Regions from separate parts of the Bradyrhizobium sp. S3.7.6 genome, predicted to be linked through region 2. Evidence: predicted binding sites of a transcription regulator. Region 2 holds the regulator's gene; the other holds the start of a gene.
What was found. Region 2 encodes LexA, which represses DNA repair genes until DNA is damaged. Its sites were predicted from a motif close to TGTTCNNNNTGTGTTCNG; they were not measured.

Region 1: the regulator LexA is predicted to act here: its motif matches at 5,817-5,834, upstream of ACVJ5M_RS01330 (DNA recombination protein RmuC).

The regions. Positions count from the first base shown of each region.
Region 1 is NZ_JBSSEQ010000001.1:255,595-270,226, forward strand. Features, by position in the region: gene dapD (2,3,4,5-tetrahydropyridine-2,6-dicarboxylate N-succinyltransferase) at 1-800, shown strand, start outside; gene ACVJ5M_RS01300 (DUF805 domain-containing protein) at 1,069-1,707, shown strand; gene dapE (succinyl-diaminopimelate desuccinylase) at 1,704-2,870, shown strand; gene ACVJ5M_RS01310 (GIY-YIG nuclease family protein) at 3,012-3,347, opposite strand; gene truA (tRNA pseudouridine(38-40) synthase TruA) at 3,371-4,108, opposite strand; gene fmt (methionyl-tRNA formyltransferase) at 4,108-5,031, opposite strand; gene def (peptide deformylase) at 5,170-5,694, opposite strand; gene ACVJ5M_RS01330 (DNA recombination protein RmuC) at 5,866-7,065, shown strand; gene ACVJ5M_RS01335 (AmpG family muropeptide MFS transporter) at 7,149-8,513, shown strand; gene ACVJ5M_RS01340 (hypothetical protein) at 8,656-9,093, opposite strand; gene recR (recombination mediator RecR) at 9,120-9,722, opposite strand; gene ACVJ5M_RS01350 (YbaB/EbfC family nucleoid-associated protein) at 9,724-10,044, opposite strand; partial or broken gene ACVJ5M_RS01355 (DNA polymerase III subunit gamma/tau) at 10,168-12,007, opposite strand; RNA gene ffs (signal recognition particle sRNA small type) at 12,102-12,198, opposite strand; gene ACVJ5M_RS01365 (GlxA family transcriptional regulator) at 12,305-13,306, opposite strand; gene ACVJ5M_RS01370 (HD domain-containing protein) at 13,411-14,052, shown strand; gene ACVJ5M_RS01375 (catalase) at 14,168-14,632, shown strand, end outside.
Region 2 is NZ_JBSSEQ010000001.1:4,757,503-4,772,134, reverse strand. Features, by position in the region: one part of gene ACVJ5M_RS23065 (IS630 family transposase) at 1-159, opposite strand, end outside; one part of gene ACVJ5M_RS23065 (IS630 family transposase) at 161-496, opposite strand; gene ACVJ5M_RS23060 (S41 family peptidase) at 682-2,019, opposite strand; gene ACVJ5M_RS23055 (alpha-hydroxy acid oxidase) at 2,327-3,460, shown strand; gene ACVJ5M_RS23050 (HAD family hydrolase) at 3,474-4,100, shown strand; gene ACVJ5M_RS23045 (hypothetical protein) at 4,256-4,450, shown strand; gene ACVJ5M_RS23040 (molybdopterin molybdotransferase MoeA) at 4,682-5,893, shown strand; gene lexA (transcriptional repressor LexA) at 6,070-6,771, shown strand; gene ACVJ5M_RS23030 (hypothetical protein) at 6,979-7,197, shown strand; gene ACVJ5M_RS23025 (hypothetical protein) at 7,390-7,824, shown strand; gene ACVJ5M_RS23020 (GAF domain-containing protein) at 8,048-8,989, shown strand; gene ACVJ5M_RS23015 (ComEC/Rec2 family competence protein) at 8,999-11,293, opposite strand; gene ACVJ5M_RS23010 (DUF2171 domain-containing protein) at 11,389-11,622, opposite strand; gene ACVJ5M_RS23005 (nuclear transport factor 2 family protein) at 11,802-12,188, opposite strand; gene ACVJ5M_RS23000 (glutamine--tRNA ligase/YqeY domain fusion protein) at 12,202-13,878, opposite strand; gene gltX (glutamate--tRNA ligase) at 14,022-14,632, shown strand, end outside.

The DNA.
Region 1 (14,632 bases), 4.5 Mb from region 2:
CGCGTGACGGCATCTCGACCTCGACCAAGGGCGAGGTGCGCGAGGCCGTGGACCAGGCGCTGGAGATCCTGGACAAGGGCGAGGCACGGGTCGCCGAGCGCGGGGCCGATGGCAAGTGGAAGGTCAATCAATGGCTGAAGAAGGCCGTGCTGCTGTCCTTCCGCCTCAACGACATGGGTGTCATTCCCGGCGGTTCCGGCAAGGCGACCTGGTGGGACAAGGTGCCCTCGAAGTTCGAGGGCTGGGGCGAGAACCGTTTTCGCGATGCCGGCTTTCGCGCGGTGCCGGGTTCGGTGGTGCGCCGCTCGGCCTTCATTGCCAAGAACGTCGTGCTGATGCCGTCCTTCGTCAATCTCGGCGCCTATGTCGATGAGAGCACCATGGTCGACACCTGGGCGACCGTCGGCTCCTGCGCGCAGATCGGCAAGCGCGTGCACATCTCCGGCGGCGCCGGCATCGGCGGCGTGCTCGAGCCGCTGCAGGCCGAGCCCGTCATCATCGAGGACGACTGCTTCATCGGCGCGCGCAGCGAAGTCGCCGAAGGCGTGATCGTGCGCAAGGGCGCGGTGCTGGCGATGGGCGTGTTCCTGGGCGCCTCGACCAAGATCGTCGACCGCGAGACCGGCGAGATCTTCATCGGCGAGGTGCCGGAATATTCGGTGGTGGTGCCCGGCGCGCTGCCCGGCAAGCCGATGAAGAACGGCCAGATCGGCCCAAGCACGGCCTGCGCCGTGATCGTCAAGCGCGTCGACGAGCGCACGCGCTCGAAGACCAGCATCAACGAGCTGCTGCGGGATTGATCGGCGCCACCAGCGCCATTCCCTTACCGTCACCCTGAGGTGGCCGCCCCTTCGGCGGCCCTCGAAGGGCGACGGCCCGGCTGCCGCCACATCCCGGCCGCCCATCCTTCGAGGCTCCCGGCGCGATGCTTTGCATCGCGCCACTCGCACCTCCAGCGACAGCGGCTTCGCCGCTGCGCGGGGATGACGGGTTTGCTACCGTATCGAACCCTCCTTCTCCCCATCGCGACCAATCACCGGACGGCCTCCGCTGCCCGGAACCTTCGCCATGGACTGGACCTGGTATCTTTTTCGCTTCGACGGCCGCATCAATCGCGCCTTGCTGTGGCAGGCGCTGCTGATCGTCGCGTTGCTGGCGGCCCTGCTCGGGGTGATCGGTCAGGTGATCCACCTCATCAACGCCGAGGGGGCGTTGAAGCTATCCCTGAAACTCGATTTCGACTTCGGCCTCGACGACCTCTTCAAGCTGGTCGATCCCCGGGCCTATCGCTCGCTGGCGCCCGTTGATCGCACCAACCTGATCCTGAAGGCGTTCGGCTTGTCGCTGTTCCTCTGGATCTATCTCGCGACGGCGATCAAGCGGCTGCATGATCGCGACAGGAGTGGCTGGTGGCTCGTTCCGTTCTTCTTCCTGCCCGGCCTGTACAACCAGTTCTCGGACCTGCTGCCGAACTCCACCTGGATGCTTCCGTTCTGGCTGGTCGCGTCCATCCCGTGGCTGTGGGGGTTTGTCGAGATGTTCATCGTATCAGGCAGCGTCGGCGATAACCGGTTCGGTCCTGATCCATTGGCCAAGACCGAGGACGGCTCGTCCCCTGCAAAAAGCTGGGACCAGCAAAGCGAGCTCGAATTGGTGCCGCCCAGCGCTAGCCCACCCGGCGGCATGCATGTTAAGCGGGGCGCATGACCGATGCTCTCTCGATTGCCCGCGATCTCATCCGCTGCCCCTCGGTAACCCCGGCCGATGCCGGTGCGCTGGGCGTGCTTGAGAAAGCCCTCAACGCTGCCGGCTTCACTTGCCACCGCGTGACCTTCAGCGAAGCAGGCACAGCCGACGTCGACAATCTCTATGCGCGGATCGGCACTGAGGGCCCGCACATCACCTTCGCCGGCCACACCGACGTGGTGCCGCCCGGCGACGAGAACGCCTGGAGCGTCGGCGCATTCTCGGGCGAGGTGAAGGACGGCTTTTTGCACGGCCGCGGCGCGGTCGACATGAAGGGCGGCATCGCCTGCTCGGTGGCAGCCGTGCTCGAGCATCTCGCCGCCAATGGCGGCGCGCCGCGCGCCGATGGAAAGGGCTCGATCTCGTTCCTGATCACGGGCGACGAGGAAGACGTCTCGGTCAACGGCACCATCAAGCTGTTGAAATGGGCCGCGGAGCGCGGCGAAAAATTCGACCATTGCGTGCTCGGCGAGCCCTCCAATGTCGAGACGCTCGGCGACACCATCAAGGTCGGCCGGCGCGGCTCGCAATCGGGCACGCTGTTCGTCGACGGCGTGCAAGGCCATGTCGCCTACCCGCACCGCGCCGCCAATCCGGTGCCTGACATTTCGCGGCTGATCGTGGCGATCAGTGACGAGCCGCTCGACCATGGCAGTGCGCAGTTCCAGGCCTCCAATCTCGAATTCACCTCGGTGGACGTCGGCAACAAGGCCAACAACGTCATCCCCGGCGAGGCGCGCGCAAAATTCAACATCCGCTACAATGACAACCACACCCAGGCATCCTTGCGCGAGCTGGTCGAGACGCGCCTGACGAAAGCCTGCGGCAACCGCATCAAGGCTCGCATCGTCTGGGAGCCCTCGAACTCGAATGTGTTCGTGACCAAGCCCGGCCCGTTCACCGATCTTGCGGTGTCGGCGATCGAAGAGGTGACGGGGCGCAAGCCGGAACTATCGACCTCAGGCGGCACCTCGGACGCGCGCTTCATCTCGAGCTATTGCCCGGTGATCGAGTTCGGCCTGGTCGGCCAGACCATGCACCAAGTCGACGAGCGCGTGCCGGTGGTGGATCTGGAGAAGCTGACGCAGGTGTATCGGGGGATTTTGGCGCGGTATTTTGGGTAGGGCGCTAATCGCCGCCCAACCCACCGCCGTCATGCCCGGGCTTGTCCCGGGCATCCACGTTCTTCGGCGCTCCTGACAAGAAAGATCGTGGATGGCCGGGACGAGCCCGGCCATGACGATGTGGCGAGAGCTCGGCACGACTTATTGAACAATCGTCTCGTACAGATCCTTCCATTCGGGATTATCCCTGAGGATCAACCTCACCTTCCACGTCCGCGACCAATGCTTGATGTTGTGCTCGCGCTGGATAGCGGTTTGGATATCCTCATAGCGCTCGAAATAGACCAGCAGCTTGACGCCGTACTTCTTGGTGAAGCCGGGAACGAGTCCGTTTCGATGCTCATAGATGCGGCGAATAATGTCGCTCCTCACACCGACATACAAAATGCCGTTTGGCGCGCTCGCCAGGATGTAGACCCATCCACCATGCATGGTTGCATGTTGGCGCACGTGGATGGCCGGGACAAGCCCGGCCATGACGTCTGTGGCGGCAGCGGGCGCTAGTAATCCACCTTCATCAGATACAGCCCGTCAGGCGGCGCGACGATGCCGCACGCCGCGCGGTTGCGGGCTTCGAGCGCTGCGGTGAGATCGTCCGCGGTCCAGCGGCCCTCGCCGACCCAGACCAGCGATCCCACCATCGAGCGCACCTGGCTGTGCAGGAACGAGCGCGCCGAGGTGAGAATCGTGATCTCGCGGCCGTCGCGGTGCACGTCGAGCTGGTCGAGCGTTTTCTCCGGCGACTTGGCCTGGCACTCGGTGTCGCGAAACGTCGTGAAATCGTGCTTGCCAAGCAGGCGTTGTGCCGCCGCATGCATCGCATCGGCATCGAGCCGGCGCGGCACGCGCCAGGCGTGACCGATATCAAGCGCGAGATTGGCGCGGGTGTTGACGACACGGTAGCGGTAGTGCCGCTTCACGGCCGAGAAGCGTGCCTCGAAGGTGTCAAGGACGATCTCGGCCTCCAGCACCGCGATCGGATGCGGGCGCAGATGCGCGTTCAGTCCGTCGCGAAACCGGCCCGGCGGAAACTGCTTGTCGATGTCGACATGCGCGACCTGGCCGCGCGCATGCACGCCGGCATCGGTGCGGCCCGCACCGTGCACGCGCAGATCCGCGCCGGTCATCGCCTTCACCGCCGCTTCGAGCGCGCCCTGCACGGAAGGCAGCGTGTCCTGCACCTGCCAGCCGAAGAACGGCGCGCCGTCATATTCGATGGTGAGCTTGTAGCGGGGCATCAGGCCAGCCGCATCGGCGGCTTCACAGGCACGCCGCGCAGGAAGTCCGTGGCCTGCATCCGCGCCTTGCCCTCGCGCTGAAGCTCGAGGATGCGGATCGCGCCCTCACCGCAGGCAATCGTGAGCTGGTCGTCGAGCACCTCTCCGGGTGCACCGGAGCCCTTCGCCAGCTCGCAGCGCAGGATTTTTACGCGCGCATTCTCAAGCTCTGCCCAGGCGCCGGGAAACGGCGACAGGCCGTGGATGTGGCGCAGCACAGCGCGCGCCGGCCTGGACCAGTCGATCCGCGCTTCGGCCTTGTCGATCTTGGCGGCGTAGGTGACGCCATCCTCGCTCTGCTTCTTGAGCTGGAGCCCGCCGCGGGCGAGCGCGGCCATCGCGCGCACCATCAGATCGGCACCGATCCGGGAGAGGCGGTCATGCAGATCGACCGCGGTCATGTTGTCGGGAATCGCGATGCGCTCGGCCATGGCGACGTCACCGGTGTCGAGACCGACATCCATCTTCATCACCATGACGCCGCTCTCCGCATCGCCTTCCATGATCGCGCGGTTGATCGGCGCGGCGCCGCGCCAGCGCGGCAGCAGCGAAGCGTGCAGATTGTAACAGCCGAGCTTTGGCGCATCGAGGATCGCCTGCGGCAGGATCATGCCGTAGGCGACGACGACGGCGGCATCCGCATCAAAGGCACGAAACTCGTCGAGCGCTTCGGGCGGCTTCAACGACTTCGGCGTCAGCACGGGCACGCCGAGCTTTCGCGCGGCTTCCTCGACCGGAGTCGGCTGCAATTGCAGGCCGCGCCGTCCGCCGGGCTTGGGCGCGCGGGTATAGACCGCCGCGATCTCGTGGCCGTGCGAGACCAGCTCGAGCAGCGTCGGCACGGAGAAATCGGGCGTACCCATGAAGATCAGGCGGAGAGACATATGACGAGACAATCCTCGGGAACGAGCAAGTTACTCGTCATGGCCGGGCTTGTCCCGGCCATCCACGTTCTCGCTGCTCGCGGCGGCAAAGAACGTGGATGCCCGGCACAAGGCCGGGCATGACGGCGGAGGACGTGGCTACTCCGCGCGCTTGGCGGCTTTCTCGAACTTCTTGATCACGCGGTCGCGCTTGAGTTTTGACAGATAGTCGACGAACAGCACGCCGTTGAGATGGTCGATCTCGTGCTGGATGCAGGTGGCGTAGAGGCCTTCGGCGTCCTCCTCGTGCACCTTGCCGTCGAGGTCGGTGAAGCGCACCCGCACCTTCGCGGGCCTTTCGACCTCCTCGTAATATTCGGGAATCGAGAGGCAGCCTTCCTCGTAGACCGACAGATCCTCGGAGGATGCGATGATTTCAGGGTTGATGAAGACACGCGGCTCCGGCTTTGTCTCGCCGTCCGGGTCAGGCTTGGCGAGGTCCATGGTGATCAGCCGCAAGGGCTGCGCGATCTGGATCGCCGCGAGCCCGATGCCGGGCGCGTCGTACATGGTCTCGAACATGTCGTCAGCAAGCTTGCGGATCTCCGTCGTGACCTTCTCGATCGGCTTGGAGACCAGACGCAGCTGCTTGTCGGGCAGGATGATGATTTCTCTGAGGGCCATGGCCGCGATTTAAGCCGCATGCCGGATGCGGTCAATGCGGCGAGGAACTCCGTTAACCCTCCGCTAACCATAAAACTTCAGGTTTCGTTAACCATAAAAATTAGGGGGCTATTAACCATAAGCGTTCGCTATTCGTTCGCGGAGGGTGTCGAATCGGCTACAAGGGCCGCCATGAACGAGATCATTTTCCTGGCTGGCGACTGGCCGGTCCGCACGATCGATGCGCTGATCGGCTTCGGCGCCCTCGTCGTCATCCTGCTGCTGGTGATCGCGGTCGTGATCGCGCGATCCGGGCGGCGCGGCGCGGAACTCGCCATGGCCAATGCCATCCGCGCGGACGAGCTCGAGGAGCGCCTCAGCCAGGTGCTGCACGCCCAGAGCGAGGCTGCCGGCCGAGCCGACGCCATGACCCAGGCGCTGGCCGGCCGCCAGGCTGACATGGCGCGCGCGGTCAACGAGCGGCTGGATTCGGTGACCCATCGGGTCGGCCAATCCATGGAACACTCGACCCGCAACACCATGGAGAGCCTGCGCGCCCTGCACGAGCGGCTCGGCATCATCGACAACGCGCACAAGAACCTCACCGACCTCACCACGCAGGTGACGACCCTGCGCGACGTGCTCGCCAACAAGCAGTCGCGCGGCGCCTTCGGCCAGGCAAGGATGGAGGCGATCGTCCAGGACGGCTTGCCGAAGGGCGCCTACGAGTTCCAGTTCACGCTCTCGACGGGAAAGCGGCCGGACTGCGTGGTGTTCCTGCCCGACCAGCGCCCGCTCTGCATCGACGCAAAATTTCCGCTGGAGGCGATGACCGCGCTGCACGACGCCCGCACCGACGAGGAGAAGCGCATCGCCACGCAGCGGCTGCGCGGCGACGTGATGAAGCATGTCAGCGACATTGCCGACAAATATCTCGTCGCCGGCGAGACCCAGGAGATGGCGCTGATGTTCGTGCCGTCGGAATCGGTCTACGCCGAGATCCATGACGGTTTCGACGACGTGATCCAGAAGGCCTATCGCGCCCGCGTCGTGCTGGTGTCGCCTTCGCTGCTGATGCTCGCGATCCAGGTGATGCAGCAGATCATGAAAGACGCGCGCATGCGCGACGCCGCCGACCAGATCCGCACCGAGGTGATCAAGCTCGGCGACGATTTGGGACGCCTGCGCGACCGCGTGCTGAAATTGCAGAAGCATTTTGCCGACGCCAACGAGGACGTGCGGCAGGTGCTGATCTCCGCCGACAAGATCGAGAAGCGCGCCGGGCGAATCGAGGAGCTCGATTTCAGCAAGACCGATGCGCCGGAGGGGCCGCATCTGGTGGCAACCGGTGCCGCGGAGCTGTTCCCGAGGAAGCTCCAGGCGGGGGAGTGAGTTTTGAGGCACACTGTCGTCGCCCGGCTTGACCGGGCGACGACACCTCACTTGTGGCAGCCAGAATCTGCTAACACCTCCCCATGACCGCACCCGACGCGACCTCCCCTGCCAGCCCCGACACGGCCCCCACGTCCTGGCGCGATGGCCTGGCCGTGTACCTGCAACCGCGGGTGCTGATCGTGCTGTTCCTCGGCTTCTCGTCCGGGCTGCCGCTGGCGCTGTCGGGCTCGACGCTGCTGGTGTGGATGCGCGAGGCCGGGGTCGACCTCAAGACCATCGGGCTGTTTGCGCTGGTCGGCACGCCCTACACGCTGAAATTCCTGTGGGCGCCGCTGGTGGATGCGCTGCATGTGCCGCTGTTCACTCGCGCGTTCGGGCGGCGGCGCGGTTGGCTGCTGTTCTCGCAATTGCTGCTGATCATCGCGATCCTGCTGCTGGCGCTTACCGATCCCGCGCGCTCGCCGTTCTACGTCGCGCTCGGCGCGCTGCTGGTCGCGACGACGTCCTCGACGCAGGACATCGTGGTCGACGCGTTCCGCGTCGAGAGCCTGCCGGAGAGCGAGCAGGCTGCCGGAATGGCTTCCTACGTCGCGGCCTACCGCATCGGCATGCTGGTTTCGACCGCGGGCGCGCTGTTCATCGTGTCCGGCTTCGAGGGCACCGGCATTCCGCGCGCGTCGGCCTGGATGTGGGGCTACGTGGTGATGGCGGCGATGGTGCTGATCGGCACGATCACCGCGCTGGCCGCGACAGAGCCCGAGCAATCGGTGCGGGCGGAAGCCGCGACACAAACCGAGACGGCGTTCGCGCGCGTGCTGCACGCGGCGATCGGAGCCTTCTCGGAATTCCTGTCGCGCAAGGATGCGCTCGCCGCGCTCGCCTTCGTCGTGCTGTTCAAGTTCACCGACGCCTTCTCCGGCACCATGACCGCGCCGTTCGTGATCGACCTCGGCTTTTCCCGCAACGATTATGCGGCGATCGTGAAGGGCGTTGGTCTCGCGGCAACGCTGATCGGCGGCTTTGCCGGCGGCTTCCTCGCGCGGCGCTATTCGCTCGCGACCAGCCTGTGGATCGGCGGCGTGGTGCAGGCGCTCGCCAATCTCTCCTTCTCCTGGCTGGCATTCGTCGGCACCAGCCAATGGGCGCTGGCCTTTGCCATCACCTGCGAGAACTTTACCAGCGCCATCGGCACCGTGATCTTCGTCGCCTATCTCTCCGCGCTGTGTCAGAATCCGCTGCACACGGCGACGCAATACGCGCTGCTCACCGCGCTCGCCGCGGTCGGGCGCACATATCTGTCAGCGAGTGCGGGCTTCGTGGCGGACACGACGGGCTGGCCGCTGTTCTTCGTGATCTGCGTGCTGGTGGCGATCCCGAGCCTGGTGCTACTGGCCTGGCTGCAGAAGCGCGGGCACTTTGAGGCGCTGGGGCCGGTGAGGGTTTAAACTCGGCACGCGCCACGCCCGCGATGCCGTAGGGTGGGCAAAGCGAAGCGTGCCCACCACCTGAATCGTCGCCGGGAGAATGGTGGGCACGGCGCTTTGCGCCTTTGCCCACCCTACGGTAGCTCGGCTGGAGCCGCGCCCCCTACTGCTTCTTGATCAGGCTCCACTTCGTGATCACGGCTTCGCTCATCTGGCCGGGATCGCTGGCGCAGGCGACTTCGTCGACCTTGACCGAGATCGCCTTGCCGACGAAGGATTTCAGCTGCGTGGCCTGCGCGTCGCTCGAAGTGACGAGCTGGAACGTCTCAGGACCGGTCTCGAGATTGCACAGCCCGTTCGGCGCCGGCAGTCGACGCGGCTCCGAGGTGATCTGGTACATCGCAATCCGCTTGCCGGCATTTTTGATGTCGCGCACCTTCATTGCGTTCAATTCGCCCGAGAGCACCTCGCCGGCACTGATCGGCTTGCCGGGCTTCGGCGGCGGCGGCGCCCCGTCGTCCTGCTGCGCGGAGATGGCCGGGGTCGCCAGCATTATCATCGTCGCGACCAAAGCCGATCGTGTGGCGAAAAGTTTCGTCATGTCGTCCGTTCCGTAAGTCTGGATGGCTAGAACAGGGTCCGCTGCCGCATCGCGGCCGATAGCGTACCTTCGTCGAGATAATCAAGCTCGCCACCGACCGGCACACCATGGGCCAGGCGGGTTACTTTTACGTTGGCGTCCTGAAGCAGGTCGGTGATGTAGTGCGCCGTGGTCTGGCCGTCGACCGTCGCGTTCAGCGCCAGGATGATCTCATGCACCTCGGCAGCATGCGCGCGCGCCACCAGCGCGTCGATGGTGAGGTCCTGCGGCCCGACGCCGTCGAGCGGCGACAAGGTCGCGCCGAGCACATGATAGCGCCCCTGGGTCGCATTGGCCCGTTCCAGCGCCCAGAGATCGGCGACATCGGCGACGACGACGATGATTGCATCATCGCGCTTCGGATCGGTACAGACCGTGCAGGGATTTTGCGTGTCGATGTTGCCGCAGGTCTTGCAGACCTGGACCTTGTCGAGCGCGACCTGCAGGGCCGAGGACAGCGGCATCATCAGCGCTTCGCGCTTCTTGATCAGATGCAGCGCCGCACGCCGCGCGGAGCGCGGGCCCAAGCCCGGCAGCCGTGCGAGGAGCTGGACCAGCCGCTCGATTTCGGGACCTGCAACCGAACCCATCTTATTGGCCGAACATACCCGGCGGCAGGCTGAGCCCGCCCGTGAGCGCCTGCATCTTCTCCTGCACGGCCGTCTCGGCCTTGCGGCGGGCATCGCCGAGGGCGGTGACGAGCAGGTCCTCGAGCACCTCGCGCTCTTCCGGCTTCATCAGCGAAGGATCGATCTTGATGCCCTTCACGTCCATCTTCGCGGTCATGCGCACGGCGACGAGACCGCCGCCGGAGATGCCTTCGACCTCGACGTTGGAGAGCTGATCCTGCATCTCCTGCATCTTGGATTGCAGCTGCTGCGCCTGCTTCATCATGCCGAAAATATCGACCATCGGTGCTGTCCTTGGTTGGCGCGATGACTCGTCATCGCGCCTTAACTTTTGGTTTGAGCCTGATCTAATCGGAAAACCGCTTCACACTTTGCGCTACGCGGCCCTTCGGGTCCGGATCATGCTCTAGAGATCGTCGCCGTCGGAACCATCGGGCGGATCGTCACTGCCATAGTCCGCATTCATATTGGTTTCCGGCGCCTCGGGGGCAAGCCTGCGGACCTCGACGACCTTCGCACCGGGAAAAAGCGACAGCACCTCCTGCACGCGCGGATCGGCTTCGGCGGAGCGCGCATGTTCCTGCTTCGCCGCGTGGTTCACCGAACGCAGCGTCGGCTGGCCCTGCTCGTTGGAGACGATCACGGTCCAGCGCCGGCCGGTCCAGAGCTCGAATTTTCGCGCGAGCTCGGAGATCATGGTTTTGGAGGCGTTGGGCTCGAGCGCGACTTCCAGCCGGCCCTCCTCGAAACGAACGAGGCGCATGTCGCCTTCGAGCGCGGCCTTGGTCATGAGATCGCGCTTCTGCCCGGCGACTGCGACGAGCTGGGTGAAGCTCGTGATGCGCAGCTGGGGCGCGGCCCCTTGCGGATCCGGCGCGGGCGCCGCCATCTGCGGCCGGGCGGCGCCGCCGCCGAACGCGGACGGTGACGAGGTCGGTGCGCGCATGGGTGCAGCCGAAGCAATCGGCGCCGCGGAGGCCACCGGCGCACCCGGCGTGCCGCTGCGCGCGGCGCTTTCGCCGCCCACGACCGGCGAGCCGCCGCCGTTCTGCTCCAGCATCCTGAGCGCTTCGTCCGGCGTCGGCAGGTCGGCGACATAGGCGATGCGCACCAGCACCATCTCGGCGGCCGCTGCCGGGCGCGTCGCGGCCTGCACCTCGGTGATGCCCTTGAGCAGCATCTGCCACATCCGCGACAGTACGCGCATCGAGATCTTCGAGGCAAAATCCCGCGCGCGCACGCGCTCGGTCTCGCCATAGGCGACGTTGTCGGCGGTCGCCGGCACGATCTTCACGCGGGTGACGAAATTGACGAACTCGGCAAGGTCCGACAGCACGACGATCGGATCGGCGCCGACGTCGTACTGGTCGCGGAACTCCTTGAAAGCGGCAGCGATGTCGCCGCGCGCCAGCGAATCGAAGAGGTCTATGACGCGGGTGCGATCGGCGAGCCCCAGCATCTGCCTGACCGCATCCGCCTTCACGGTGCCCGCCGCGTGCGCGATCGCCTGGTCGAGCAGCGACAGAGAGTCGCGCACCGAGCCTTCCGCGGCGCGCGCGATGATGCCGAGCGCCTCGGGCTCGATCTCGACGTTCTCCTTGGCCGCGATATTGGCGAGGTGCTTCATCAGCACGTCGGCCTCGACCCCGGCGCAGGTCAAAACGCTGGCAGCGCGACAGCACGGTGACCGGAACCTTGCGGATCTCGGTGGTCGCGAACACGAATTTGGCGTGCTCCGGCGGTTCCTCCAGCGTCTTCAGGAAGGCGTTGAACGCCGCCGTCGACAGCATGTGGACTTCGTCGATAATGTAGACCTTGTAGCGGGCGCTGGCCGGCGCGTAGCGCACGCTGTCATTGATCTGGCGGACGTCGTCGACGCCGGTGTGCGAGGCCGCGTCCATCTCCAGCACGTCCATGTGCCGGCTTTCCATGATCGCCTGGCAATGCACCCCTAACGTCGGCATGTGGATGGTCGGGCCCTTCACCGATCCATCCGGCATCTCATAGTTGAGCGCACGGGCCAGAATACGCGCGGTGGTGGTCTTGCCGACGCCGCGGACGCCGGTGAGGATCCAGGCCTGCGGAATGCGCCCGGTCTCGAACGCGTTCGAGACGGTGCGGACCACAGCCTCCTGGCCGATCAGGTCGTCAAAGCTGGAGGGCCGGTATTTGCGCGCCAGCACCCGGTAGGGCGTGGTGGCCTGGCCGGCGCTGTCGGGGTTGGGAGGGGCGCCAGCGTCGGTCATCGGTCGATCCGCAATGGAATGTCTTTCGCCCGGCTTTTGCGGAAAGGAGCGCGCTGGCGGGAAGCCCGCCGGCGCAATTCGCTCGGAAAAACAGGTAGGAGACTGACGAGCGACCCGATCCGGACCTCGTTAGGGCTGCTTCCTTCCGGACCTGACCCGGTTGGCGAGTGGCTCGTCCACCGCCAATCTCCCGGTCCCTATTTGGGGCCAAAAGGTCGGGAAAGCAAGCGGGTATCCGTGGGTCCCGCACACCCCGCTGGGCGGCCCCCGCCGGCCCATTTGGACGCGGAAGCCGGCTCAGTGCTGGCGAGCTGGAACCTCCGTGATTCGCGCAAACCGCTTGCGATACTCGGCGGGCGTCACGCCGACGTGACGATTGAACGCGCGACGCAGCGTATCGGCGTCCGCGAAGCCACAATGAAGCGCGACCTGCTTCGGGGCTTCATTGCCAAACTCGAGCAGCCGCCTCGCCGCATTGACGCGGGCTTCCTCGACCCAGGTCGCAGGCGTGACGCCCACCTCGGCGCGGAACAGCCGTGCAAAGTGCCTCGGGCTGAGCTCCATGCGCGTCGCCAGGCTCGCAACGCTGTGGTCGAGCCCGGGATTGGCGGCGACCCAGCGCTGCAGCTCCTGCAGCGCGGCGCGGCCGGCGGGAACAGCCTCGCCCTTGCGGGTGAACTGCATCTGCCCACCCGGACGCTTGAAGAACATCACGAGCTGGCTTGCGACCTTCATGGCCGTATCGCGCCCGAGATCTTCCTCGACCAGTGCCAGCGCCAGATCGAGCCCTGCGGTCACGCCGGCGGCCGTGCGGAGCTTGCCGTCGGTGACGTAGATGGCATCCTTGTCCACGGTGACCGACGGGAATTTGCTGGCCAGCATGTCTGCGACCGCCCAATGCGTCGTGACCCGCCTGCCATCAAGGAGACCGGCGGCGGCAAGGAAGAAGGCCCCGCTGCACACCGAGCCGAATCTGCGGGTCCGCGAAGCCCGCCGCCGCAGCCAGTCGATCACGCTCCCATCCGCCGGGACTTCGGCCGCGTTCGGGCATCCCGCCACCAGCAAGGTGTCGATCGGCTCCTGGAAGTCGCGGTCGACGATTCGGTCGGGCATCAGCTGGATACCTGAGGAACTGCGGATCGGCCCCGGCTCCGCGCCCGCCACGAACAAGGCATAGGCGGGATAGCCGGCCTGGTTGTTCGCCTCAGCGAACACATCGAGCGGCCCTGCGACATCGAGCAGCTGCACGCCTGGCAGTGCCACGATCACAACCGTCCTTGGTTTCGGCTTTGCGCCCATGTCCGCCTCGATCCGGATTTGTCCGTTTTTGACGTGTTACGTTGATTTAAGACAACGTAGCTCGGATTTACAGTAAACGCGATCCAAAATTTCAGGAGCTGCTCATGTCAGAAATCACCGAGGCCGCCGTCATTCCCGACAGCAAGCTGGCGCGTGCCATCACCGAATACATCCGCGACACCGAAACGGATTTGCTCTTCAACCATTCCAGCCGCGTCTACCAGTTCGGCACGATGGCCGGCGTCCGCCGCGGGCTGACATTCGACCGCGAGCTGCTTTACGCCGGCGCCATGTTTCACGACATCGGCCTGATGCCGGGCCATGGCAGCCAGCACGAGCGGTTCGAGGTCGACGGCGCGCACGCCGCGCGCGACTTCCTGCGCAGCCACGGCATTTCGGAAGCCGACGCCTACACGGTCTGGACCGCGATCGCCCTGCACACCACGCCGGGCGTTCCCCAGCACATGCACCCCGTCGTCGCGCTGGTGACCGCGGGCGTCGAGATGGACGTGCTCGGGCTCACCTACGACGAATATTCCGACGCGGAGCGCGAGGCGGTCGTGAAGGCGTTTCCGCGCACGCCGCACTTCAAGGAAGACATCATCCAGGCCTTCTACGACGGCATCAAGCATCGGCCCGATACGACGTTCGGCAACGTCAAGGCCGACGTCATCGCCGACAAGGAGCCGCATTTCCATCGCGGCAATTTCTGCAGCGTCATCCGCAACTCGCATTGGCACGGCTGACCGGCGTTCGCGCAAGGACAGTGCGATCTCGAAATCGACTGCTGTGGACCCATGCGAGCCTGAGATTTCGCACGCGGGCCGCAATAGCCAATGACCCCATATTCAGGAGCATCCCATGGCCGATGAGCCGAAACGTTTGACCCATGCGACGGGCGCGCCCGTCAGCGATAACCTCAACATCATGACCGCGGGCCGCCGCGGGCCCGCATTGTTGCAGGATGTCTGGCTGATCGAGAAGCTGGCTCACTTCGATCGCGAGGTGATTCCCGAGCGACGCATGCACGCCAAGGGATCCGGCGCCTTCGGGACCTTCACGGTCACCCATGACATCTCCCGCTACAGCAAGGCCAGGATCTTCTCGGAGATCGGCAAGGTCACGCCGATGTTCGCGCGCATCTCGACGGTGGCCGGCGAGCGCGGCGCAGCCGACGCCGAACGCGACATCCGCGGCTTTGCGCTGAAGTTCTACACCGAGGAAGGCAATTGGGACATGGTGGGCAACAACACGCCCGTGTTCTTCTTCCGCGATCCCTTGCGCTTTCCCGACCTCAATCATGCGATCAAGCGCGATCCCCGAACC
Region 2 (14,632 bases):
CGGCGCCCATCCCCGCAAAGGCGCCATATCGGTTCTGGTCCATGTCTCGTCGATGAAGACGAGCCGCTCAGCTTCGACGCGTCCTTGATATTTTGTCCACTGGGCTCGCCGCCGCGCGACCGCGGGTCGATCGCGTTCGCCAGCCGCCACGCTTTTTTTTGAAGCTGAGCTTCTCGGCATGCACGAAGTCCCACACCGAGTGATAGTCGACCTTCAGGCCGCGTCCAGCAAGCTCGGCAACGAGCCCCCGTATAGTGAAATCGCCGTCCTTGATCCGTTGCGACAGCCAAACCGCGTGGTCTCCCGAAACCGCCTTCGGCTTATGACCGCCCATCTGACCAGGCTCAACGCTGCCGGTCTCCTCTACCCGTTGCATCCAACCGATTGCTGTGCTGATCGCGACCCCAAACTGCTTGGCTGCCTGATTGCGGGACATCCCGCCCTCGATCGCGGACACGACACGCTTGCGAAGATCCAGAGAATAAGGCTTGCCCATCCATGCTGGCCTCCAACCCAGCCAGCATGGTGAATCAGAAACACACCGATTTGGGAATCCCAAATCGATTCAACCTAACCCCATCCTGCTTTAGGGCGGTCTTCCCAACAATTGGAAGCGTCACCGCACGAATTCGCCCGGGAGCGGTCATCCGCTCCCGGGCGATATCTGGACGTCGTAAGGTTTTAGTTCGGTACCGCCGCCTTCGGCGCGGGCTTGGCGGCGACCGCATTCGCGGTCACGCCGTGCAGGAAGTCGTAGGCCGCATGCAGGGCCTTGTCGTCCTTCTCTTCCGGCGGGACGTAGGACTGCGATCCGGTCTGCTCAGTGCCGTCGGCGGCCTGCAGATGGCCGCGCATCTGCGACTCCGCCATCGTATCCATCCGGCCCTTCAGCTCGGGTGGCACGTCCTGCAGGATCTCGATGTCGGGCGCGATGCCCTGGGCCTGGATCGAGCGGCCCGACGGCGTGTAATAGCGCGCCGTGGTCAGCGCCAGCGCGCCATTGCCGGCGCCGAGCGGAATGATGGTCTGCACCGAGCCCTTGCCGAACGAGCGCGTGCCGATGATCGTGGCACGCTTGTGGTCATGCAGCGCGCCGGCGACGATCTCCGAGGCCGAAGCCGAGCCGCCATTGACCAGAATCACCAGCGGCTTGCCCTTGGTGAGGTCGCCGCCATGGGCGGTGAAGCGCTGGGTCTCTTCGGGATTGCGGCCGCGGGTCGAGACGACCTCGCCGCGCTGAAGGAAGGCGCTCGACACCGAGACGGCCTGGTCGAGCAAGCCGCCCGGATTGTTGCGCAGGTCCATCACGTAGCCGACCAGCTTCTCCGGCGGAACGTCCTTGGAGATCGACGCGATCGCCTTCTTCAGGCCGTCAGTGGTCTGCTCGTTGAACGAGGTGACGCGGATATAGCCGATGTCGCCGTTCTCGACGTGGAAGCGCACCGGACGCACATGGATGATCTCGCGCTTGATCGCGACGTCGAGCGGAGCGTCGGCGCCCTTGCGCACGATGGTGAGCTTGGTCTGGGTATCGACCGGCCCCTTCATCTTGTTGACGGCCTGCTCGAGCGTCATGCCCTGCACGGCATCGCCGTCGATCTTGCTGATGAGGTCGCCGGACATGATCCCGGCCTTGGACGCCGGCGTGTCGTCGATCGGCGAGACGACCTTGACCAGGCCGTCCTCCATCGTGACCTCGATGCCGAGCCCGCCGAACTCGCCGGAGGTGGTCTCCTGCATCTCGGTCCAGGCCTTGTCGTTCATGTAGCGTGAATGTGGGTCGAGCGAGGTCACCATGCCGGTGATCGCACCCTCAATCAGCTTGGAATTGTCGGGCTTCTCGACATAGCTCGCCTTCACCCGCTCGAACACTTCGCCGAACAGATTGAGCCGGGAATAGGCATCATCCGCGCTCGCTGCCGCCCGTGCCGCCCATACTCCACCGTGCGGGCTGGCGACCAGAAGGGTTAGACACGCTCCCGTGAGTGCGCCCAGGGGGAACAGCAGGTTTTTCCGCATGGATAGACTGGCCTTCTTGCTTGGAGCTTTGCTTTGGGCTTGTGAGGCGCCATGCAAATGGCGATCCAGCCCGCTGTTCACAATACCATTCTGGTTTCTTCAAGGCCGGGACGCCACGCTGGCGGGTACATCGTAAAAATCTCTTCGCCCGGGCCTAAACTTTTGGCAACGTTCCGAAACCGTTTCGCGCAACGCGGGAATCGGCCGGCCGGCCCACGCCTCTCAGCTATGCGATTTTAGGATGGTTTTGGAGGGCCGGACACGATAGGCGATGACAATAACGCTTCAAATTCTCGGGAGGACAACAATGAATGACGCGCCCCGCATCCGGCCGGAAAGGAACGTCGAACTCGGCGCCAGCGCCGAGCCATTCCAAAACCTGCACGAATTCATCCGCAAGGCGCGCGCCAACCTCAACCAGAACGCCTGGGACTATATCGTCGGCGCCGCCGAGACCGAGACCACGATGCGCCGCAACCGCATGGCGCTGGACGAGATCGCCTTCCGGCCGCGCGTGCTGCGCGACGTCCGCGAGGTCGACGGCTCGGTCGAGCTGTTCGGGCGCCGGATGCGGCTGCCGGTGGTGCTGGCCCCTGTCGGCGCACTGGAGATCTTCGATCCGGATGGCGCGGCGAGCGTCGCCCGCGCCTGCGGCACCTTCGGCGCGGCGCACATGCTGAGCTCGGTGTCCGAGCCCGGCCTGGAGAAGACCGCCGAGGCCGCCCCTGATGCGCTGCGGCTCTATCAACTCTATGTGCGCGGCGACGACGATTTCGTCGCCGATGTCGTCAGCCGGAGCGAGAAGAACGCCTACGCCGCCTTCTGCCTGACCGTTGATACCGCCCATTACAGCCGTCGCGAACGTGACATTGCCAAGCGCTATGTTCGCGAGAGCCGCCTGCGCGCCACCGGCGGCGATTACCAGAAGGGCCTGGAGTGGCGGACCGTGAAGATGATCAAGGACAAGTTCAAGATCCCGCTCATCCTGAAGGGCATCGCCACCGCCGAGGACGCCCGGATCGCGGTCGACCACGGCGTCAAGTGGATCTACGTCTCCAACCATGGCGGCCGCCAGCTCGATCACGGCCGCGGCGCCATGCATGTGCTGCCCGAGATCGTCGACGCCGTGAAGGGACGCGCCAAGATCATGGTCGACGGCGGCTTCTGCCGCGGCACCGACATCGTCAAGGCGATCGCGGCGGGCGCGGACATGGTCGGCATCGGCCGGCTGCAATGCTGGGCATTGGCCGCAGCCGGCGAGGCCGGCGTGAGGCGAATGCTGGAGTTGCTCGAGGACGAGGTGCTGCGCTGCCTAGGCCTCTTGGGCGCCACCTCGTTCGCCGAGGTCGACAAGTCCTGCCTGCACCAGGCGACCGCAACGAATGCGCCGAGCGTGTTCAGCGCGTTCCCGCTGTTCGACCATGACCCCTATCGATATTGAGTGAAAGGATGCAATGAGCTCGCTCTCTCCCGGCAGCGCGGACGCGCTCCTGTTCGATCTCGGCCGCGTCGTGCTCGACATCGATTTCTCCAAGGCGATCGCCTGCTGGGCGGGACATGCCGGCTGCAAGCCGGAAGCCATCGTCGCGCGCTATGTACGGGACAGCGAAGCCTATCGGCTGCACGAGGTCGGCAAGATCAGCGACGAGGCCTATTTTGACTCGCTGCGCGTCTCGCTCGGGATCGGCATCTCGGACGCGCAGTTCCTGGAGGGCTGGAACGCGATCTTCGCCGGCGAGATGCCCGATATCGCCGAGCTGCTGCCGCGTGCGGCCAAGCAGTTGCCGCTCTACGCCTTCTCCAACACCAACCGGCCGCATGTGGACCACTTCTCGAAGGAATATGCCGCCCTGCTCGGCCATTTCCGCGAGCTGTATCTGTCGTCCAGCATCGGCCTGCGCAAACCCGATGTGGAGGCCTTCGACCATGTCGTGGCGGCGATCGGCGTGCCCGCGAACCGTATCGTGTTCTTCGACGATCTTGCCGAGAACATCGAAGGAGCGCGGTCGCGCGGCCTGACCACGGTCCACGTGACCTCGCCCCGCGACGTCGGGAACGCCCTCAAGGCGCTCGGAATCTGATCTCTGGCCGGCAAGCCGACGGGCCGCGAATGGAACTATTTTGCCTGGGGGCGAGGAACCAAAACCCTTTGTGCATTTTTATACGGAGTTCCCGGAACGATTGCCCCTCTCAGGACTCATGAGTCCGTTGGGAATTCTACATCGGGCTTATCGTCGTGTTGGGCAAAACCTACCTCACCAAGCAGGCCTCTCTGCTGATGAAATTCGCCAGGACCACATCGGATTCTGAGCTTTCCGCCAAGCTGATCAGCAAGGCCGCCGACCTGAAATCCCAGGCCGACCCGCTGCCTGACAGGGATCAGGGCCCCGCAGCGCCGGACGTCAGTCCGTACAAGCAGCCGGGGGGCTGACCGATGCTGGCCGTGGCTCTCGTCTTTCTCGTCCTCGCCATGGCCATCCTCGTACCGGTCTGTCTCGCCTTCTGGATCATGCCGCGGCGGACTTGATGCTCACCCTTCATCGCAGAGCGGATGACGCAGGATAAATCATCCTGCGCGGCCACTGTTTTGCCTCTGCGCCTGCACTCGGCTAGAACTCTCGCCGCCGATTTGCCCGAACGGGCCCAGCAGGAGTTTTCACCCGTGGCCCTGATGCCGGTTTCCGACGCGCTCGCTGCGGTGCTGGCGGGCGCAGAGCCGCTGCCTGAAGAGATGATCGCGCTCGACGCAGCCTTCCACCGCGTGCTCGCGCGCGACGTCGCCGCGCGGCGCACGCAGCCGCCGCAGGCGATGTCGGCAATGGACGGCTATGCGGTGCGCGCGGTCGATGCGGCGAAGATCGAATCCCAGCTCACCCTGATCGGCGAGGTCGCGGCGGGCCGCCCGTTTGCGGGATCGATCGGCGCCGGCGAGGCCGTGCGTATCTTCACCGGCGGTGTCGTTCCCGATGGCGCTGATGCGGTCGTGATCCAGGAGGACACGATCGCGGACGGCAAGCGCATCACCATCAAGGAAGCCGCCGTAACGGGGCGGCACATCCGCCCCGCCGGCGTCGACTTCTCGGAAGGCGACGTGCTGCTGCGCAAGGGAGCCCGGCTCACCGAGCGCGACCTCGCGCTCGCCGCCGGCATGAATTACCCGCAATTGCCAGTCCGGCGACGCCCGAAGGTCGCGATCCTCGCGACCGGCGACGAGCTGGTGATGCCGGGTACGACGCCGGGCCACGGCCAGATCGTCTATTCCAACGGCTACGCCCTGCACGCGCTCGCCCGCAGCGAGGGCGCCGATACCATCGACCTCGGCGTTGCCGCCGATACGCTGGAGGCCACCACGGCCGGCATCGGCCGCGCGCGGGAGAGCGGCGCCGACATCCTGATCACGACCGGCGGCGCGTCGGTCGGGGACCACGATCTGGTCCAGCAGGCGCTGAGGGACGAAGGTATCTCGATGGCGTTCTGGAAGATCGCGATGCGGCCGGGCAAGCCGATGATGAACGGGCGGCTCGGCGCGATGCGCGTGATCGGCCTGCCCGGCAATCCCGTGTCATCCTACGTTTGCGGCTTCCTGTTCATGGTGCCGTTGATTCGCGCGCTTTCGGGCCGTTCGATGATTCATCACCGCCGCGAACGCGCGGTGCTCGGCCGCGATGTCGGCGCCAACGACCAGCGCGAGGATTACCTGCGCGCACGCCTCGAGCTGCGCGATGACGGCACGCTCGTCGCCCTTCCGGTCAATCACCAGGATTCCTCGCTGCTTGCGAATCTCGCTGCGGCACAGGCACTTCTCGTGCGCGCGCCATTCGCGTCGAAGGCCGAAGCCGGCACGCCTTGCGAGGTCTTGCGGCTGCCCGTCTGAGCGCTTCGTTCGCGTGCGTTCCGCGAACTTTGTCGCGTTCACGGTAAATTAAGCAGTTGCGGAACATGTATCGAACATATAGTGTCCGTTCATGATTTGTTTCGGGAATGTAGCGGCTTACTGCTGAATTCAGCGTCTCGGAATCGAACGACATCAACCGGGGGATTTTGGTCGAGATGTTAACGCGCAAACAATACGAGCTCCTGCGGTTCATCAGCGAACGGCTGAAGGAAAGCGGCGTGCCGCCCTCCTTCGATGAGATGAAGGACGCGCTCGACCTGCGCTCGAAATCGGGCATCCATCGCCTGATCACTGCGCTCGAGGAGCGCGGCTTCATCCGGCGCCTGCCCAACCGGGCCCGCGCCATCGAGGTGATCAAGCTGCCCGAGCTTCAGGCCGCTGCCGGCAGCCGCCGCGGCTTCACGCCGAGCGTCATCGAAGGCAATCTCGGCAAGATCCGCACGACTTCGAGCCCGCCGGCGGACGAGGGCGAGCGCCCCGTCGCGGTCCCCGTGATGGGCCGCATCGCGGCCGGTACGCCGATCGAGGCCTTGCAGACCCGCAGCCACACCATCAGCGTACCGCCTGACATGCTCGGCTCGGGCGAACATTACGCGCTCGAAGTGCGCGGCGATTCCATGGTCGAGGCCGGCATTCTCGACGGCGACATGGCGCTGATCCAGCGCAACGAGAGCGCCGATACCGGCGATATCGTGGTGGCGCTGATCGACGACGAGGAGGCGACGCTCAAGCGCTTCCGCCGCCGCGGCGCCTCGATCGCGCTCGAGCCCGCCAATGCGGCCTATGAGGTCCGCATTCTGCCGCCCAACCGGGTGAAGATCCAGGGCAAGCTGATCGGGCTGTACCGGAAGTATTGATACCGGACGTGCCGGTATCGGTTATTTGGCGCCCCGCGCGCTTTGGATCGGCATCGCCGATCCGAGATTGGAGCGGACGATTGTCCGCTTCCGCTGGATAGTCTTTCTGGTTTCGCGCAGATTATCCGGCCCCTCCTCCAGCGGTAAATCCTCGGCACGCCGCACGAAGCAGCTCTGCTTCGCGGCCTTCAGGTTCGAGGAGAAGTCATGCGCCGGATCGTTCTGAGCACAATTGCTGTGGCGCCGCTGATCGCAGCATCAGCGTCGCAAGCCTTGGACGTACAAACCTTAGCCGCGCAATCGCGGCCCCATGTCCGCAAGGACACCGCCGTTAGCGAGCAAGTCCGCAAGGCCCTCGACGCCGTCGACCAACCGTCGCGGCCGGGCTGGCAGTATTCCGGCTGGTCGGCGCCTGCGGGGCGCTGACACGCGCCTGCAGAATGCAAAGGGGCGGGCTTTGTTCCTGGTGGATTCGGGAAAGTTAATGTGATTGCGGCCTGCGGCGGCGAGCCGTAGATTTGCCTACAACCCGGCAGAACGTTTGGTATTTCCACTCTGATAGAGGCCTGCGCCTCGATTAAGAGACGTGGGTCGCTATCCCTGCATGAGGAGCACCCGATGTGTGACTACAGCCTGCATGCCGTCGCGTCGCGTCCCGCCGAAGTCGGCGAGACGATCGTCACGACAACCTTCCGCGGCACCTCGACGCGCGGCTTTGCCTCCGCGGCCGATCCGACCGTCGCGGTCTGCCTGCTCCCGGGGACGGAGCTCGCCTTCGCCGACAACGTCCGCTACGACAATCGCTGGATCTGGACGCGCACCGTCAATTCGCGCGTCGGCAAGTTCGGCAAGATCGATCCGCACATTCCCGATCGCCATCATGATGCGATCGAATTCCCCGACGGCAAATCCGTGCTGGTGACGCAGCTGGTCGAAGGCCAGCGTGCGACCGTGCTGCAGCTACCGGTGACCCAGCCGCTCGGCGAGCGCGAGCACAAGCCGCAGACCATCACCGACAGCCGGACAACCATCACCCGCCTGCCGATCGGCTGATGCAGCCATTCCCGGCCGACAGGTCGGGCCAGGATTGAAATCGCCATCGCCGGCCGAGGCCGGCGAGATGGTGTCGTTTGTGTCCCGCGAAACTCCATCGGGCGGACCAAGCCGTGGCGTCTCCCACCGCACGAAGTTTGCGCTGTCCTGCCTGAATTTTGAACGTCCGTTCCGCAGCCAAATGGCCGATGCTTGGTGCGGCTTGAGACGGCGGGCACGTTCGATGAAGACCTTCATTCGCGTCGTTGAACTCTGGGTGCCTGACCGCACGCGCATGCGGCTGGAATTCGGCGGCGGCCTCTACGGCGAAGGGTTGTCCGCGTTTAGGGACGTGAGCGAGGATCTGCACTTCGGATATGACGAGGGACTTCCCGGCAAGGCCTGGGCCGGCGGCCACCCCGTGATCCTCACTAGATTCACCGATTCCTATTTCAAGCGGACCGATCAGGCCATCGCCGCCGGGCTGACCTGCGGCGTGGCGGTGCCGGTGTTTTCAGGCGAATTCCTGCAAGCCGTCATGGTGCTGTTCTGCGGCGACGACGAGGCCCATGTCGGCGCGATCGAACTCTGGCACAACGATGCCGAAACCTCCCACGAGATGGGGCTCGTCGACGGCTATTACGGCACCGCCGACATGTTCGAATTCAACTCCCGCCACACCAGATTTCCGCGCGGCTTCGGCCTTCCCGGCCGCATCTGGAAAGCCGGCCTGCCGCTGATCATCAAGGACCTGCACGATGCCAGGAGTTTTCTGCGCTGGGAGGACGCCGCCAAGGTCGGAATCAATCTCGGCGTCGGCGTTCCCTACCGGACCGGCACCGATCAGACCTGGGTGCTGACATTTCTCTCCGCGCAGGCGACCCCGATTGCGCGACGCTTCGAGATCTGGGTCCCGGACGAGGCCCGTTCGGCGCTGGTCTTCCGCGCCGGCGATTGCAGCGCGCAGACCGACCTCGCCGCGCTCTATGCGACGAAATCCATCGCCAAAGGCGAAGGCAGCATCGGCGGGGCCTGGGCCACCGGCATGCCCGCACTCAACGACGATCTCGCGCGTGACGTCTCGGTCGCGGCCTTGCAGGCCAGCGCCTCTGGGCTGAGCCAGATGGTCGTCCTTCCGGTGATCGGCAACGCCAGGCTCGACGCCGTGCTGGCCTGGTATCTGTAACCCGTCCGCTCAATCCTCGGCCTGCAGGTCGGCTTCCGATGGCGTCGCGTCGCGGTTGCGGGGAGCCGCCGCCTGCGGCGCAAGGCTCGCGCTGAAATCCGCCTCGCCGGCCGCCGCCGGCGACCACGGACGGTCTGTCCCCCTCGTCTTCGCCGCCTGAACCGCAAAACCGTCGCCGCTTCGCGTCAGCGCCAGCGCGCCTTGCCTTGCGAGACGCTGACGGCCGACAACCATCGCCGCGCAATCCGGCGGCGCCGGCCGCGCCGTCACCACCAGCGCGGCACGGCTGCAATCGTCAGCCAGTGAATCGATGCGCAAGGCCAGCGCGACCAGGCGCCCGTCGGCGAGCGGCGTCACGCAGCCGGCTTCGTCGCACGACACGCCGGCGGCCAGTGAGGCACTGCCGGCGTCGCGCGGATCGGCGTCGGCGGCGAGCCATTCCTTCAGAAGAAAACTGTCCTTGCTCGACCTGATGAGATGCAGGTGCCCATCCCTGCCCCGCACCGCGACGCTCTGGCCGTCACCGGCGATCAGGATATCGGGCTGGCGCGCGCACAGTCCCCAGAGGATCGCGGCCAACAACACCACCGCGCCGGCCCAGCGCAACGGCGTGCGCAACAAGCCCATCACGATGATTCCCAAGCTTGCCGCGATCAGCGGTGCTATGCCGAAAGCCGAGATGCGGCCGACCGCGCCCGGCAAAGCGGCCACCCAGCGCGACACCGCAACCATCCAGTCGATGCCGATCCCCATCAGCCACCAGAACGGACCATCGAGTCCGAACGGCGCTGCAATCAAGCCCAACAGGCCCGCGGGCATCACCAGGGCCGAGACCACCGGCATCGCCCCGAGGTTGGCGAGCACGCCGAACGGCGTCACGCGGTGAAAATGGAAGGCGGCATAGGGCGTGGTCGCGAGCCCCGCAATCAGCGAGGCCAGGAACAGCATCGCGATTTCGCGCCCGCCCCACATTGCAATCCGCGCGGTCGCGGAATGATCGGGCGACGCAAACAGGTTCGGCATGCCGATCTGCACCAGCGCCACCAGTCCGAGCGTCGCGGCGAAGGACATTTGAAAACTCGGATGCACAAGTGCTTCCGGTGCGACCGCGAGCACGATCAGCGCGGCCACCGCCAGCGTGCGGAAGGTGATGGCACGGCGATCGACCATGACCGCGATCAGCACCACCGCCGTCATGAAGAACGAGCGTTGCGTCGCGACCTCCGCGCCCGACAGCAGCAGATAGAACGCGGCTGCGACCAGCGCCGCGGCCGCCGACCATTTCTTGATGGCAAAGCCGGCCGCCATTCCAGGGATCAACGCCAGCAGCGCGCGCACCGCGAAGAAGACCACGCCGGCGACGACCGCCATGTGATAGCCGGAGATCGAGAGCACATGTCCGAGCCCCGAGATGAACATGGCGTCGTTGACGGGCGTGGTAATCGCATCGCGCCGGCCCGTGAGCAGCGCGGTCGCAATCGCCCGGTTGTCGCCCTCGAGCGTGGCTCGGATGCGCGCGTCTATCGCATCGCGCAGACCCTGCATGAAGGCGGCATAACGCAGCCGCAAGCCACCGGCATCCGGCGGCACCGATGCCGCAATCGTACCCATCACGAAGCCGGAGGCGCCGATGCCCTGGAAGAACATGTCGCGCGAAAAGTCATAGCTGCCGGGGCGCACCGGCGACAACGGCGGCAACAGCCGCGCCTTCAACTGCACGAAGCTGCCGACCTCGGGCGCAGTCCCCTTGCGCACGGAGAGGCGCACGCGCTCGAGCTTGACGTCGCTGCGCTGCGCCTCCATCGCGGTGACACGCAGCACGAAGCGGTCGGTGCGCTCACGGATGTCGCGGGTCTCGACGAAGCCCGACAGCGAGACGGAATAGAGCGGCTTTGCCAGCACCGTGTGCGCGATCCGCGCCGTCTTCCAGGTCGCCATGGCAAAACCGGCCGCCACCGCCGCGATCATGATCGCCGGAGCAAACAACCGGCTCCGACGCAACAGCAACGCGCCAAGCATGAGCACGATGGCCGTCGCAGCAACGACCCACAGCACCGGTTCATGATCGACGGCAAAATAGAGTGCGATACCGCCGCCGAACGCGACCGGCACCCACGGCAACAATCGCCCGGCGCCGGCCTCGGCGCGCGCCCATTCGCTCAGGGTCCCGGCCAGCGACGTCCAGACATCGAACCCAGCCGGCGCGAGGCCGCCCGCGGATGCAGCTCGGCCGACGGGCCAAGTCCCCGCAATCCAAGTCCCCGCGATCCCCTGGGACCGAACTGGCCGGCCCGGCTCCGCCATTCCCTGCACCCTACGATACGCGACAGGCCTGGAGGCTACCGGAACGTGCGGCTGCGCGAATAGCGGTACGAATCAGGAACGGAGCGAAGGTCCCCCTACTTTTCCTCTTCCATCGTCACGGCGACGTCCGCCTTGGCTGAGAGCCGAACCTTGTTGCCCTCGACACCGGCGACGAGGCCCTTGTCGATGAAGTGATGGTGGCCCTTGTGGCTGCCCTCGCCGCTGTCCTTCTTGGTCAGCTTGATGCGATGGCCCTCGACCTTGTCGACCGTGCCGATGTGGACACCATCGGCGCCGATGACTTCCATATGCTCTGCGATGTTCTGCATGGTGGGTTCCTTGTTGGACCCACCCCAACGCGCGGGGGCAGCGTTCGTTGCTATCGCCATTCCGGGGCGCGCCACTTGGCGCGAGCCCGGAATCCATAACCACAGGCCGGGGTTATGGATTCCGGACCTGGCCCTTCGGGCCATCCCGGAATGACGACAGAGGCGGAGTAGCGCGACGGCTAGATCAACGGCGCGCGCGCCGAGGCGTGATGATTGACGATCTTCCAGTCGCCGTCCTCGCGGATGATGACCCAGCTCATCTTGACGACGAGATCGTCCCGCTCGCCGGCGAGGTCGAACGTGATGGTCGCGCCCATATTGATGAGATCAGGACCGGCCTGTCCCGCATTCACGTCGGAAAAGGCCGCGCTCGGCTGGCGCCAGCGCGGCAGGCCGTTGAAGTAGTCGGCGACGCCGTCCCTGCCCCGATAGAGTCTTGGATTCGAGCCGAAGAAGAACGCGTTCTTCGCGTAGAGCGACGACAGCGCGGCCGCATCGAGTGTCGCGAAGCCGGCGCACCATTTCGCGATGATGGCGGAAACGATCGCGTCGGCTTCACTGCTCATAGGCCCAATCCCCTCAGCCCTTGGCGACTTCCTTCGCGAACGTATCGCGCAGGCCAATGGTGCGCGAAAACACCGGCTTGCCCGGCCTCGAGTCCTTGTCGCGCACGAAATAGCCCTGACGCTCGAACTGCATCGGCTCGGTCGAATTGCTCTCCGCAACCGATGCCTCGATCCGCGCATTGGAGAGAATCTCCAGCGACTGCGGATTGAGATCGGCCGCGAAGTTCGAGGCGTCCGGGCTCGGGTTGGAGAACAACTGGTTGTAGATGCGGATCTCCGCCGGCACCGAATTCGCCGCCGGCAGCCAGTGCATGGTCGCCTTGACCTTGCGGCCGTCGGGCGCGTTGCCGCCCTTGGTCGCGGGATCGTAGGTGCAGCGCAGCTCCACCACTTCGCCCGCGTCGTTCTTGATCACGCCGGTGCACTTGACGAAATAGGCGTAGCGCAGCCGCACCTCGTTGCCCGGCGACAGGCGGAAGAACTTCTTGGGCGGATTCTCCATGAAGTCGTCCTGCTCGATATAGAGCTCGCGGCCGAACGTGATCTTGCGCGTGCCGGCCGAGGGATCGTCGGGATGGTTGATCGCCTCGAGCTCTTCAGTCTGCCCTTCCGGATAGTTCTCGATGACCACCTTGAGCGGTCGCAGCACGCCCATGCGCCGCTGCGACGTGCGGTTCAGCTCCTCGCGGATGCAGAACTCCAGCATGCCGACATCGACGACGCTGTTGGCCTTGGCAACGCCGATGCGCTTGACGAATTCGCGCAAGGCCGCCGGCGGCACGCCGCGGCGGCGCATCCCCGCTACAGTCGGCATGCGCGGATCGTCCCATCCGGCGACATGGCCGTCGCGGACGAGCTGGGTCAGCACGCGCTTGGACAGCAGCGTGTAGGTCAAATTGAGCCGCGCCATTTCGTACTGGTGCGGCTTGGACGGCACCGGCAGCTTTTCGATGAACCAGTCGTAGAGCGGCCGATGGTCCTCGAACTCCAGCGTGCAGATCGAGTGCGTGATGCCCTCGATCGCGTCCGACTGGCCGTGCGCATAATCGTAGCTCGGATAAATCGACCACTTTGTGCCGGTGCGCGGATGTTGCGCATGCAGGATGCGGTACAGCACGGGGTCGCGCAGGTTGATGTTGCCCGCGGACATGTCGATCTTGGCCCGCAGCACGCGCGCGCCGTTCGGGAATTCACCGGCCTTCATGCGGCGGAACAGGTCGAGATTCTCGTCCACGCTGCGGTCGCGGAACGGCGAGTTCTTGCCGGGCTCGGTCAGCGTGCCGCGCGCTAGGCGAATCTCCTCCTGGGTCTGGTCGTCGACATAGGCGAGCCCGTCGCGGATCAGCTTCTCCGCCCATTCGTACAGACGGTCGAAATAATCCGAGGCGAAGAACAGGTTCTTGCCCCAATCGAAGCCGAGCCAGTGCACGTCGGCCTGGATGGAATCGATGTATTCCTGCTCTTCCTTGACCGGGTTGGTGTCGTCGAAGCGCAGATGGCAGCGGCCCGGAAACTCCTGGGCGATGCCGAAATTGAGCGCGATCGACTTGGCGTGGCCGATATGCAGGTAGCCGTTCGGCTCCGGCGGGAACCGGGTCACGATCTCCTGGTATTTGCCCTGATCGAGGTCGGCCTGGATGATGTCACGAATGAAATCGCGCCCAACCTCGTTCGCCACCGGTTCTGTCATTACGAAAATCCTGTAGGGAAATCAGCGGCCCTTCTGCCAAATTCGCTTGGCTGAGCCAAGAGCTTAGCGGTCCACTGCCGGGCTTTAGTTATGCTCCGGTCCTGTTATATACCACCGCCTCCAATGCATAGGCCCTGCCAAGAATGACCGATTCCGTCGTCACCCGCTTTGCTCCCTCGCCGACCGGCTTCCTCCATATCGGGGGCGCCCGCACGGCGCTGTTCAACTGGCTCTATGCGAAGAAGCACGGCGGCAAGATGCTGCTCCGGATCGAGGACACCGACCGGGAGCGCTCCACAGAGGCTGCGATCGGCGCCATCCTCGACGGCCTCAAATGGCTGGAGCTCGGCTGGGATGGCGACGTCATCTACCAGTTCAGCCGCGCCGCGCGTCACCGCGAGGTCGCCGAGCAGCTGCTCGCCGACGGCAAGGCCTATCGCTGCTACGCGACCGCAGAGGAGCTCACCGCCATGCGCGAGAAGGCGCGCAGCGAGGGCCGCACCCGCCTCTATGACGGCCTATGGCGCGACCGTGACCCGGCAACAGCGCCTTCCGACGTCAAGCCCACCATCCGCCTGCGCGCGCCGCAGACCGGCGAGACCGTGATCGAGGACCAGGTCCAGGGCCGTGTGGTCTGGCAGAACGAGAACCTCGACGACCTCGTCCTGCTGCGCGGCGATGGCAATCCGACCTACATGCTCGCAGTGGTCGTGGATGACCACGACATGGGCGTCACCCATGTCATCCGCGGCGA